Regions from separate parts of the Streptomyces sp. NPDC001492 genome, predicted to be linked through region 2. Evidence: riboswitches for the same ligand, from Rfam matches in the RefSeq annotation. Region 2 holds a riboswitch; the other holds the start of a gene.
What was found. Region 2 has a riboswitch for cobalamin ahead of ACWC1K_RS45450 (ribonucleoside-diphosphate reductase subunit alpha). Riboswitches for the same ligand answer to the same signal wherever they lie in the genome.
Positions count from the first base shown of each region.

Region 1 (4,789 bases), on a different contig from region 2:
CACCCAGTCCGCGGTGTCGCCGTTGGTGGTCCAGATCTTCTGCCCGTTGACGACGTACCCGTCGCCGTCGAACACCGCGCGCGTCTTCAGGGACGCGAGATCCGTCCCCGCGTCGGGCTCGCTGTAGCCGATCGCGAAGTCGATCTCGCCGGCGAGGATCTTGGGCAGGAAGTACGCCTTCTGCTCCTCCGTGCCGAACTGCATGATCGTCGGCCCGACGGTGTTCAGCGCCATCAGCGGCAGTGGTACGCCGGCCTGGGCGGCCTCGTCGAAGAAGATGAACTGCTCCATCGCGGTCAGACCGCGCCCGCCGTACTCCTTCGGCCAGCCCACGCCGAGCCAGCCGTCCGTGCCCAGGCGCCGGATGGTCTCGCGGTAGAAGCGTTTCTGGGCGGCCGGGTCGCCGTGCCGTGCGTAGGCGTTGTCCGGCACCAACTCGGCGAAGTACGCGCGCAGTTCGGTGCGCAGCCGCTGCTGCTCGGGCGTGTATTCGAGGTGCACGGCGCCTCCAGGCTTCCCAGGCCGGTCCTGACGGCGCACACCGTAGAACGTGTTCCAGAAATTGGGAATGGCGAGGGACAGGGAAAGGGCCCCCGGTCGTCGACCGGGGGCCCTTTGCCGAGTGAGCCGGCGGAACCGGTCAGGGGGCGACGGGAGTTGCCCGGGTGGCGCCGTCCACCCGCGCCGGTTTCGGGGCGAGCACCCGCTCCGCCAGCACCCCGAAGACCAGCCCGAAGGAGGTCCACAGGGTCAGCTGGACGGCCAGGGCGGCCAGTCGGAACTGCCAGAGCAGGGTGGCGGAGAAGTCCTTCGGGACCTCGTTGACGGCCGGCAGGAACGCATACGCGAGCCCGACGGCGAGGAGGAAGAACGCGCCCGCGGCGAGCGTCGCGTTCCAGTTGCCCAGGCGCGGCGCGAGGCGCTTGCCCAGGATGACGGTGGCGACGGCCAGCAGCACGCTGAGCACCATCATCAGGAAGTACAGCGTGGTGCGCTTGCCGATGGTGCCCGGGTCGCCGACGGACGGCGGGTTGGCCGGGTACTTCAGGAACGGCACGACGTACACGGCGATCAGACCGGCGGCCGCGAGGAGCAGCGCGCTCGCGCGCGGCCCGAAGCGGCCGATGCGGCCGAGCGCGAAGCAGTACGCGAGAGCGGCGATGCCGCCGAACGCGACGCCGTAGACCAGGACACCGGTGGACAGGCCCGCGGTGGACTGCATCGTGCGGCTGACGACTTCCATGCCGTGCTCGTGCGAGTGAGCCTCCTCGTAGGCGATGGCCGCGTCGACGCGCGGTTCACCGAGGAAGTAGGCGACGACCAGGGCGAGCAGGCCCGCGGCGAGTCCCGCGAGCATGCCGCGCACCAGGAGGTTGCGGACGGTTGCCGAGTTCATGAGCGGCTGTGCTTTCTCGCCGCCCTCAGTGGCAGGGGAAGCCGAGCAGGTGACGGGCGTCGTGCACCCACTCGTGCACGTCAGATCCGTTCATCACGGAGGTGGCGCCCTGCTCGGCGCCGACGAAGTAGAGCAGTACCAGCATCAGGATGCCGAAGAAGACCGCCCAGGGGACGATCGCGCCGATCGGCAGCTTTGCGGGTACGGCGGTGGGGGTGGTGGTCGGCTGAGCGACAGACTGCGCCATGGCAGGCCCTCCTGGGGGAACTCGCGTCCCGTCTCGGTGGTGCACGCGACGACGGGGCGGGTCTGACTCACCCGGTGCGCACCCAGGGTGCGTACCGGACTTACAGTGGCGCGACCGTGCCGGACTTCCACCGGCTTCCGCTGTGCCGTCGTCAATATCCACGAGAAGGTACCGCGAAGCAGAGTTGCGGCCAAGAGCGCACGGATCGGCGGCGAGCGCCCCTGGTGAGCCGTTTCAGCCGTCGGATCAAGGGATTTGAGGGAATGTCGAGGGCGGGGACGGACGTATGACAAGCCGAGTGATCTTGGTCTCACCTGCGCTCACCGCGGCGCTCAGGGAGGCGCGCTTCGACGACGGCTGCCCGCTCGACGCCTCGGGGCTGCGGCAGGCACGGGCGGCCGCCGGCACGCTCCCGGCGGCGGAACGGGTCCGGGTCTCCCCCACCGTGCGCTGCCGCGAGACGGCGCAGGCTCTCGGTCTCGACGCCGTGGACGCGCCGGAGTTGGCGGCTCTGGACGCGGGCCGCTGGCGCGGTGCGACGCTGGCGGAGGTGAGCCAGCGCGAGCCGGAGGCGCTGGCCCGCTGGCTGTCGGACCCCGCGGCCGCGCCGCACGGTGGGGAGTCGGTGACGGCGCTGTGCGACCGGGTGGCGGGCTGGCTGGAGGCGGTCGCGCGGACACCGGGCCGGACGCTCGCCGTGGTCGAACCCGAGGCCGTACGGGCCGCGGTGGTGCGGGCGCTCGGGGCGCCGGAGTCGGCGTTCTGGCGGGCGGATGTCCCGCCGCTGACGGCGATCGAGCTCAGCGGCAGGTCCGGGCGCTGGAACGTGCGGCTCGGGCAGCCGGTCGGCGCGCCGTGAGCGTCAGTTCAGGGTGACGAGGAATTCCGTGCACGCCTCGGCGCACTGCCGGCAGGCCTTGGCGCCGTCCTCGGCGCCCGGCAGCCGGTCGAAGGCGTGCGCACCCTCCAGGCACACGGTGCGGCACCACTCCACCTGGATGCGGATGGCGGCCTCGTCCAGGTGGTTCTGCTCGGACAGCACACGGCAGGTCGCGTCGCACACCTCCGCGCACATGATGCCCTTGCGTCGTACGAGTTCCTGCTCCTCCGTGCCGTCCGGATCCACGAGGCTTGCGCGCAGAGCACACGCGCGTGCGCACTCGGTGCAGGCCTGCGCGCAGGCGAAGCGGTCCTCCAGGAACCGGAAGAGCTCCTGCTGGGTCGTCGAAGTCACACCTGGCGGGTTGCCGTCGTCGATCGCCTCAAACACCGGGAACCGCGGTCCGGCCGACTTCGGCCGGGTCGGTTCGCACCGGGTCCCATGGGTACCCGCGAGCCCATGAGCACCTCATGGATGGACATGAACATCGCCGCAGGTCGCGGCGCACTCGGAATCGGCCTGGTCGTCGTGGGGGTGGCGGTCGTGGCCCTGCTGATCGGTGCCTTCTTGCTGGGCGCCCGCATCCGTCGCCGCGAACCCGCTCCGCCGCGCCCGGAGGATCAGCCGCGGCTGCCGGACGACGGCCCGGTCCGCGAGGTACGGGAGAACCGTGAGCCCGCCGAGATACCCCGCAGCGACCACCGGCTGACCCCGCACGAGCTGCCTGGTCACGGCAATACGCCGAGCAGGACGAGCGGGTCGCAGCGGCCCAAGCGCTGGAGCGAGGGCAGCAGCGGGTCGTTCGGGAGCGGCGGGCCGGGGAGCCGCTGACGCCGGGCACGTCCGCGGGCGACGCCGGGAGGACGTGAGAGTCAAGACCGACCCCGCCCGCGGCACCCTGCCGCTGCCCGACTACGACCACCTGCCGACCGGCGGGCTCGAGAGCCCCCAGCAGCGGGAAACCCTCGCCCGCCCGAGGTCATCGACCCCATACCGGTCATCGAGTCGCGGCCAGCTCCCGAGGGGCGCACGGTGTTTCGCGTCGGCCCGAGGGTGCGCGGGACATGACGTCGACGTCGAGTTTGCGCTCGGCCCTGGGGTGGTCGAAGCACGGCGCTCCGGAGCGCAGCGGCCGGGCTGGCGGAGACGAGCCGGTGGTCCAGGAAGGTGGCGGCCCTCGCTCACCGCTGCGATCCGCCGGCTTCTGCTGACAGGCTGCGCGGCTCGGACGGCGCGTTCAGCCTCTGCACGCTCGTATACGTCTATACGTCGATGCCCTCGCGAGCCGGCCGGCTCCGGGCGATGTCCCGCAGACCTTCACCCAGTCCCGCTCATGAGGGCTCGGACGCGCCTGGACGAGGCGCTCGACCGGCCGCCGGCTCACCGAAAGCGGGGATGCTCGGCCCCTGCGGAAGCAGCTGAACCACGACGAAGGACACCACGGCGGCCAGCACCACCAGCGCCACCGTGTCCACGTTGCCCAGCAGGAGCACGACCAGGACCACGCTGCTCACGGGCACCCGCAGAGCGGCGGTCACCGACGCCGCCATCCCGACCGCCATCGCCGGCACCAGCCCCAGACCGGGCAGTGGGGCCAGCAGGACACCGGCCGCCCCGCCCAGGAACAGGGCGGGGAAGACGGGGCCACCGCGCAGGCTGCCCAGGCAGAAGGTGTACGCGAGGGCCTTGAACACCAGCACCGCGACAAGGGCACCCACCGACCAGGCGTGCGGGTGCTGCGCCAGGCCGGCCAGGGCGTTCTCCCCCGACATGGCGGCGTCGGCCGGCGAACGGCCGGTGGCGACCGCGTAGAGGCTGATGGAGGCCGCCGCCCCCAGCGCGCACAGAATGGTGTTCCGTACCGTCCGGGTCGTCACGAAGCCGGCCACGAACCTGCCGCCCACGAACACCCAGTGGATGAGGAAGGCGAGGGCCGGCGCGATCAGCAGGACCCACAGGACGTCTGCCCAGTCGAGCGGCGGCGGCTTCGGCAGCCCGATGTCCAGGCTCCCGGTCTCCAGGCCGGTCCAGTGCACGAACCCGGTGAAGATCAAATCCCCGACTCCGCTGGCCAGCAGGGCCGGCAGCATCACCGCGAACAGCTGCGGCCCACCCATCCCGGCCACCTCCATCAGGAGTACGGCTCCCACCACGGGGTTCCCGAAGAGCGCCGAGATGGCCGCCGCGGCCCCGGCCGCGCCGAGCAACGCCGTGCTCGCCTCGGTCTGCGGCGCCCGGACCAGGCTCGCGAAGAGCAGCGCCAGAC
Region 1 is NZ_JBSFHW010000005.1:211,337-216,125, forward strand. Features, by position in the region: gene ACWC1K_RS08690 (acyl-CoA dehydrogenase family protein) at 1-501, opposite strand, end outside; gene ACWC1K_RS08695 (CbtA family protein) at 641-1,396, opposite strand; gene ACWC1K_RS08700 (CbtB domain-containing protein) at 1,422-1,643, opposite strand; cobalamin riboswitch at 1,647-1,829, opposite strand; gene ACWC1K_RS08705 (histidine phosphatase family protein) at 1,930-2,502, shown strand; gene ACWC1K_RS08710 (ferredoxin) at 2,506-2,877, opposite strand; gene ACWC1K_RS08715 (DUF6479 family protein) at 2,983-3,354, shown strand; gene ACWC1K_RS08720 (chloride channel protein) at 3,855-4,789, opposite strand, start outside.
Region 1: another riboswitch for cobalamin. It lies ahead of ACWC1K_RS08700 (CbtB domain-containing protein); the one in region 2 lies ahead of ACWC1K_RS45450 (ribonucleoside-diphosphate reductase subunit alpha).

Region 2 (4,789 bases):
AGGGAGCAGGCGACCGCTTCGGGGTCGGCTGCTTGCTGCACGGGGATGGTCGCCTGGGCGGCCCGGGCGATCCGGGTCGCCGGGCGGGAGCGCAGGTAGTACGTCGTCTTCAGACCCTGCTTCCAGGCGTACGCGTACATCGAGGAGAGCTTGCCGATGGTCGGCGTCTCCAGGAACAGGTTCAGGGACTGGGACTGGTCCAGGAACGGGGTGCGGGCGGCGGCCATGTCGATGAGCCCGCGCTGCGGGATCTCCCACGCCGTGCGGTACAGGGCGCGTACATCGGCCGGGATCCAGGCGAAGTCCTGCACCGAGCCGTTCGACTCGCGCAGCGCCTCGCGGGTGCGGGCGTCCCAGACGCCGAGCTCCTTGAGGTCCTTCACCAGGTAGGAGTTGACCTGGAGGAACTCGCCGGAGAGGGTCTCGCGCTTGAAGAGGTTGGAGACCTGCGGCTCGATGCACTCGTACACGCCCGCGATCGACGCGATGGTGGCGGTGGGGGCGATCGCGAGGAGGAGCGAGTTGCGCATGCCGACGGCGGCGACGCGTTCCCGGAGGGCCGCCCAGCGCTCCGGCCAGGTGAGTTCGGTGTCGTAGTGGTCGGGGTGCAGGACACCGCGGGCCGTACGGGTCTTCTCCCAGGCCGGCAGCGGGCCGCTCCGCTCGGCGAGGTCGGCGGAGGCTTCGTACGCGGCGAGCATGATGCGCTCGGCGATCCGGGTGGACAGGGCCTTGGCCTCGGGGGAGTCGAAGGGCAGGCGGAGCTTGAAGAAGACGTCCTGGAGACCCATCGCGCCCAGGCCCACGGGGCGCCAGCGGGCGTTCGAACGGCCCGCCTGCTCGGTGGGGTAGAAGTTGATGTCGACCACGCGGTCCAGGAAGGTCACGGCCGTGCGGACCGTCTCGTCCAGCCGCTCCCAGTCGATGTCCTGACCGACCACGAACGCGCCGAGGTTGACCGAACCCAGGTTGCAGACCGCCGTCTCGCCGTCGTCCGTGACCTCCAGGATCTCGGTGCAGAGGTTGGAGGAGTGGACGACATGGCCCGGCTCGGCGGTCTGGTTGGCGGTCCGGTTGGCGGCGTCCTTGAAGGTCATCCAGCCGTTGCCGGTCTGCGCGAGGGCGCGCATCATGCGGCCGTAGAGGTCACGGGCGGGGATGGTCTTCTTCGCGAGCCCCGCCTCCTCTGCCTTGCGGTAGGCGGCGTCGAACTCCTCACCCCACAGGTCCACCAGCTCCGGCACGTCCGCCGGGGAGAACAGGGACCACTGCCCGTCGGCGTTCACGCGGCGCATGAACTCGTCCGGGACCCAGTGCGCGAGGTTCAGGTTGTGCGTACGGCGGGCGTCCTCACCGGTGTTGTCGCGCAGCTCCAGGAACTCCTCGATGTCGGAGTGCCAGGTCTCCAGGTAGACGGCGGCCGCGCCCTTGCGCCGGCCGCCCTGGTTCACGGCGGCGACCGAGGCGTCGAGGGTCTTCAGGAACGGGACGATGCCGTTGGAGTGGCCGTTGGTGCCGCGGATGAGGGAGCCGCGGGCGCGGATGCGGCTGTACGACAGGCCGATGCCGCCGGCGTGCTTCGAGAGGCGGGCGACCTGGTGGTAGCGGTCGTAGATGGAGTCCAGCTCGTCCAGCGGGGAGTCGAGGAGGTAGCAGGACGACATCTGGGGGTGCCGGGTGCCGGAGTTGAAGAGGGTGGGGGAGGACGGGAGGTAGTCGAGGCGGCTCATGAGCCGGTAGAGGGCCTCGACTTCCTCGAGTGCGCGTGTGGTGTCGTCCTCGGCCAGGCCGCTCGCCACCCTCAGCATGAAGTGCTGCGGCGTCTCGATGACCTGGCGGGTGATGGGGTGCCGGAGCAGATAGCGGCTGTGCAGGGTGCGCAGGCCGAAGTAGCCGAAACGGTCATCGGCCTGAGGGTCGATGAGGGCGTCGAGGCGGTCGGCGTGGACCCGTACGAACTCCGCCGTGCGGTCGGCGACGAGGCCCTCGCGGTGGCCGACGGCGACGGACTCGGTGAAGGACCTGACGCCCTGGGAGGCTGCCTCCGCGGCGATGCCGATCGTCAGCAGCCGGGCGGCCAGCTGCGAGTAGGCGGGGTCCTCGGAGATGAGGCCGGCGGCCGCCTCCGTGGCCAGTTCGCGCAGCTCCGTCTCGTCCGCACGGGCGGACCGGCCGCGCAGCGCGGCGGCGGCGACCCGGCCGGGGTCGGCGTCGGGAAGGTCGGCGGTCAGCCCGGTCAGGGTCCGCAGCAGCGCGGCTCCCAGGCCGTCCTCGGCCACGGCGGCGCTGGCTGAAACCGGGTCTGCTGGCGCGATGGTCACGTGAGGCTCTCCCTCGCTCGGCACGGGGGCCTTGCGGAGGGCAGGGGGCAGTCACGAGCGCACACGGCGTCGCGTCCACCGGCCCACTCCACGAGGCCCGGACGTCACAGCACCCGGGCCACGGCGGCCGGGCGCACTGTCGGCAGGTCCTCGGACTGACGCCCATATGTGTGCGAACACGTATGGGTACACCGTTGCGGGACAGTTCCGGATTCGCACCGGATTCCCCTGCGACGACAGCGAGCATGAGCATACATCTTGTGCCGGGTGAGGACAGCACCCCCATATGTTGTGTCGCGCCGACTTCGGAGCGTGTCAGAGTGTCAACTCATAGGTGAGGAGCAGGATGTCCTCGTTCCCCGGAACCGGATGCCAGTCGCGCTCGGGGACGCGGACGAAGCCGAGGCGTTCGTAGATCCGGTGGGCGGCACGCATCGAGCCCTGGGTCGACAGGACGAGGCCGGTGCGGCCGGGCGTGGCCCTGGACCGGTCGATGCAGGCGCGCACGAGGGCCTCGCCGATGCCACGGCGGCGGGCGGCCGGGGCGACGGCGAGCATCCGTATCTCGCTCTCCGAAGGCCCGGCTATCTCGGAAAGGGGACCGCCGGACGGCACGAAGGTCACGCCCCCGAGGAGGCGGTCGCGCTCCACGGCCACCAGGACCTGCGCGTGGGCCGCCCGTTTGGCGACGTCCTTCAGCTCGCCGAGGTACCAGTCGCTGCCTGCGAAGTCGAGCAGCCCGTCGCCGAGGTAGGCCTGGGCGGTGATCTCGCCGAGAGTCTCGTACTCGTCGGGCTCCGCCTGCCGGATCACGATGTCCATGGCCCGAGTCTGCCGGACGGGTAGGACAACGGGCCTCGGGTTTTCCACAGGGGGTCTCGTGACCCGACCCCGGGTTGCGGGGCGTTGGGGGAGTGCTTCCAATGGAAGGAGGTACAGGCGTCGGCGTGGGCCTCCGATCCCGAGAACCGCTCTCGGAGGGAGAACGCACGATGTCGGTCGCCCGTCACTCGCCCAGCAGGACGCGGCCACGAAGAGCGTTGCGTCCAAAGGCCCGCGGGGGCACCGCCCGCCCCAGGAAATGGCGCAGATGGTTCTCCTACGCCAACGTGACCAGGATCGTGTGGCTGACCGCCCTGCTCGCGGTCCTCGCCTGGTGCGGGGAGGGTGTGTACATCTGGTTCGCGCATACGTCGACCGGGTTCGAGCACCTGCGGCAGAGCAAGGGGTTCGACGCCGTCCTGCTGTTCGTCGGTCCCGTGCTCACCGCTTCACTCGCCGCCGCGCTCTTCCTGTTCTGGTGGTACAGCTGGACCAAGCGGCGTTACCTGGCGAAGGCGCGTGGGGATCCCCGGGGACTGATGCCCACCGCCGGGCAGGACACCGCCGAGATCGTCGGCCGCGAGGAGGTTGTCCAGGTCATCGCCGAACGGCTGCGGGAGCGTGACACGCGCAGGCCCTATCTCCTCGTCGGAGGTGTCGGCGCGGGCAAGACCGCCGTCCTTGTACGGCTCACCGAACTGCTCGCCCGGCTGAACGCCGTGCCCGTGCCGATCAGGCTGAGGGACGCGGACGGCGGGACCGACCTCAACTTCGAGCGCATGGCCAAGCAGCGCTTCGCCGACGAGGCGCCCCAGGGCGTTCTGGCGCGCGGCAAGACCGAGCGGGTCTGGCAGCAACTGCTGGCCGACGACAAGCCGGTGGTGATAGCCGACGGGCTGGAAGAGGCGCTCCTCGACGGCGAACTCCAGCAGCACCGCGACAACATCATCCGTCAGGCCATCCAGCGCGCCTATGACGAGAAGCTGCCCCTGGTCATCGCCTCCCGGCCGCACAGTCCGCTGGAGAGCACCCCCGCCGCGATCGTCGAGCTGGAACCGCTGAGCGAGGAGGAGGCCCTCCGGTTCCTCGAAGGGCAGGTACCGGGCACGGACGAGCGCCGGGTGGACTGGATCGTGGAGACGGCGGAGGTGACCGAATCACCCATCTACCTGCAGATCGCGCGCGAACTGCACTGCCTGGGCGCCCTGGAGCGTGACCGGCCGCGCGACGATCCCCAGCGGCTGGACACGCGCAGCCGGGATCGCAGCACGCTCCGGCTGTGGCTGCTGGAGAAATGGGATCAGGCCCTGTGCGAGGGCCGGCTGCGCGAGGAGGTGGCGCTGACATCGCAGGAGCGCCGGGACACCGTCGAAGTGGTCTCCGCCCTGGCGTGCATCGGACTGCTCCAGGACGAACTGGAGGTCGGCTTCGACGAATTGCTCGACCAGGACATGCATCCCGGTAGGGCGCGGCACGCGAGAACCTGGGCGGAGCACGTGTGGACGAGGAGCCGCCGCTTCGACCGGTACGGCAAGCGCCAGAACGCCTTGTCCGAGTGGCACCGACGGCGGATCTGGAACACGCTCTGCGACAGGCTCGGTGCCGAGGAGGGCAGGCGTCTGCGCGAAGGGAACGCGGACCAGTGC
Region 2 is NZ_JBSFHW010000063.1:37,666-42,454, reverse strand. Features, by position in the region: gene ACWC1K_RS45450 (ribonucleoside-diphosphate reductase subunit alpha) at 1-2,321, opposite strand, end outside; cobalamin riboswitch at 2,446-2,574, opposite strand; gene ACWC1K_RS45445 (GNAT family N-acetyltransferase) at 2,637-3,143, opposite strand; gene ACWC1K_RS45440 (ATP-binding protein) at 3,431-4,789, shown strand, end outside.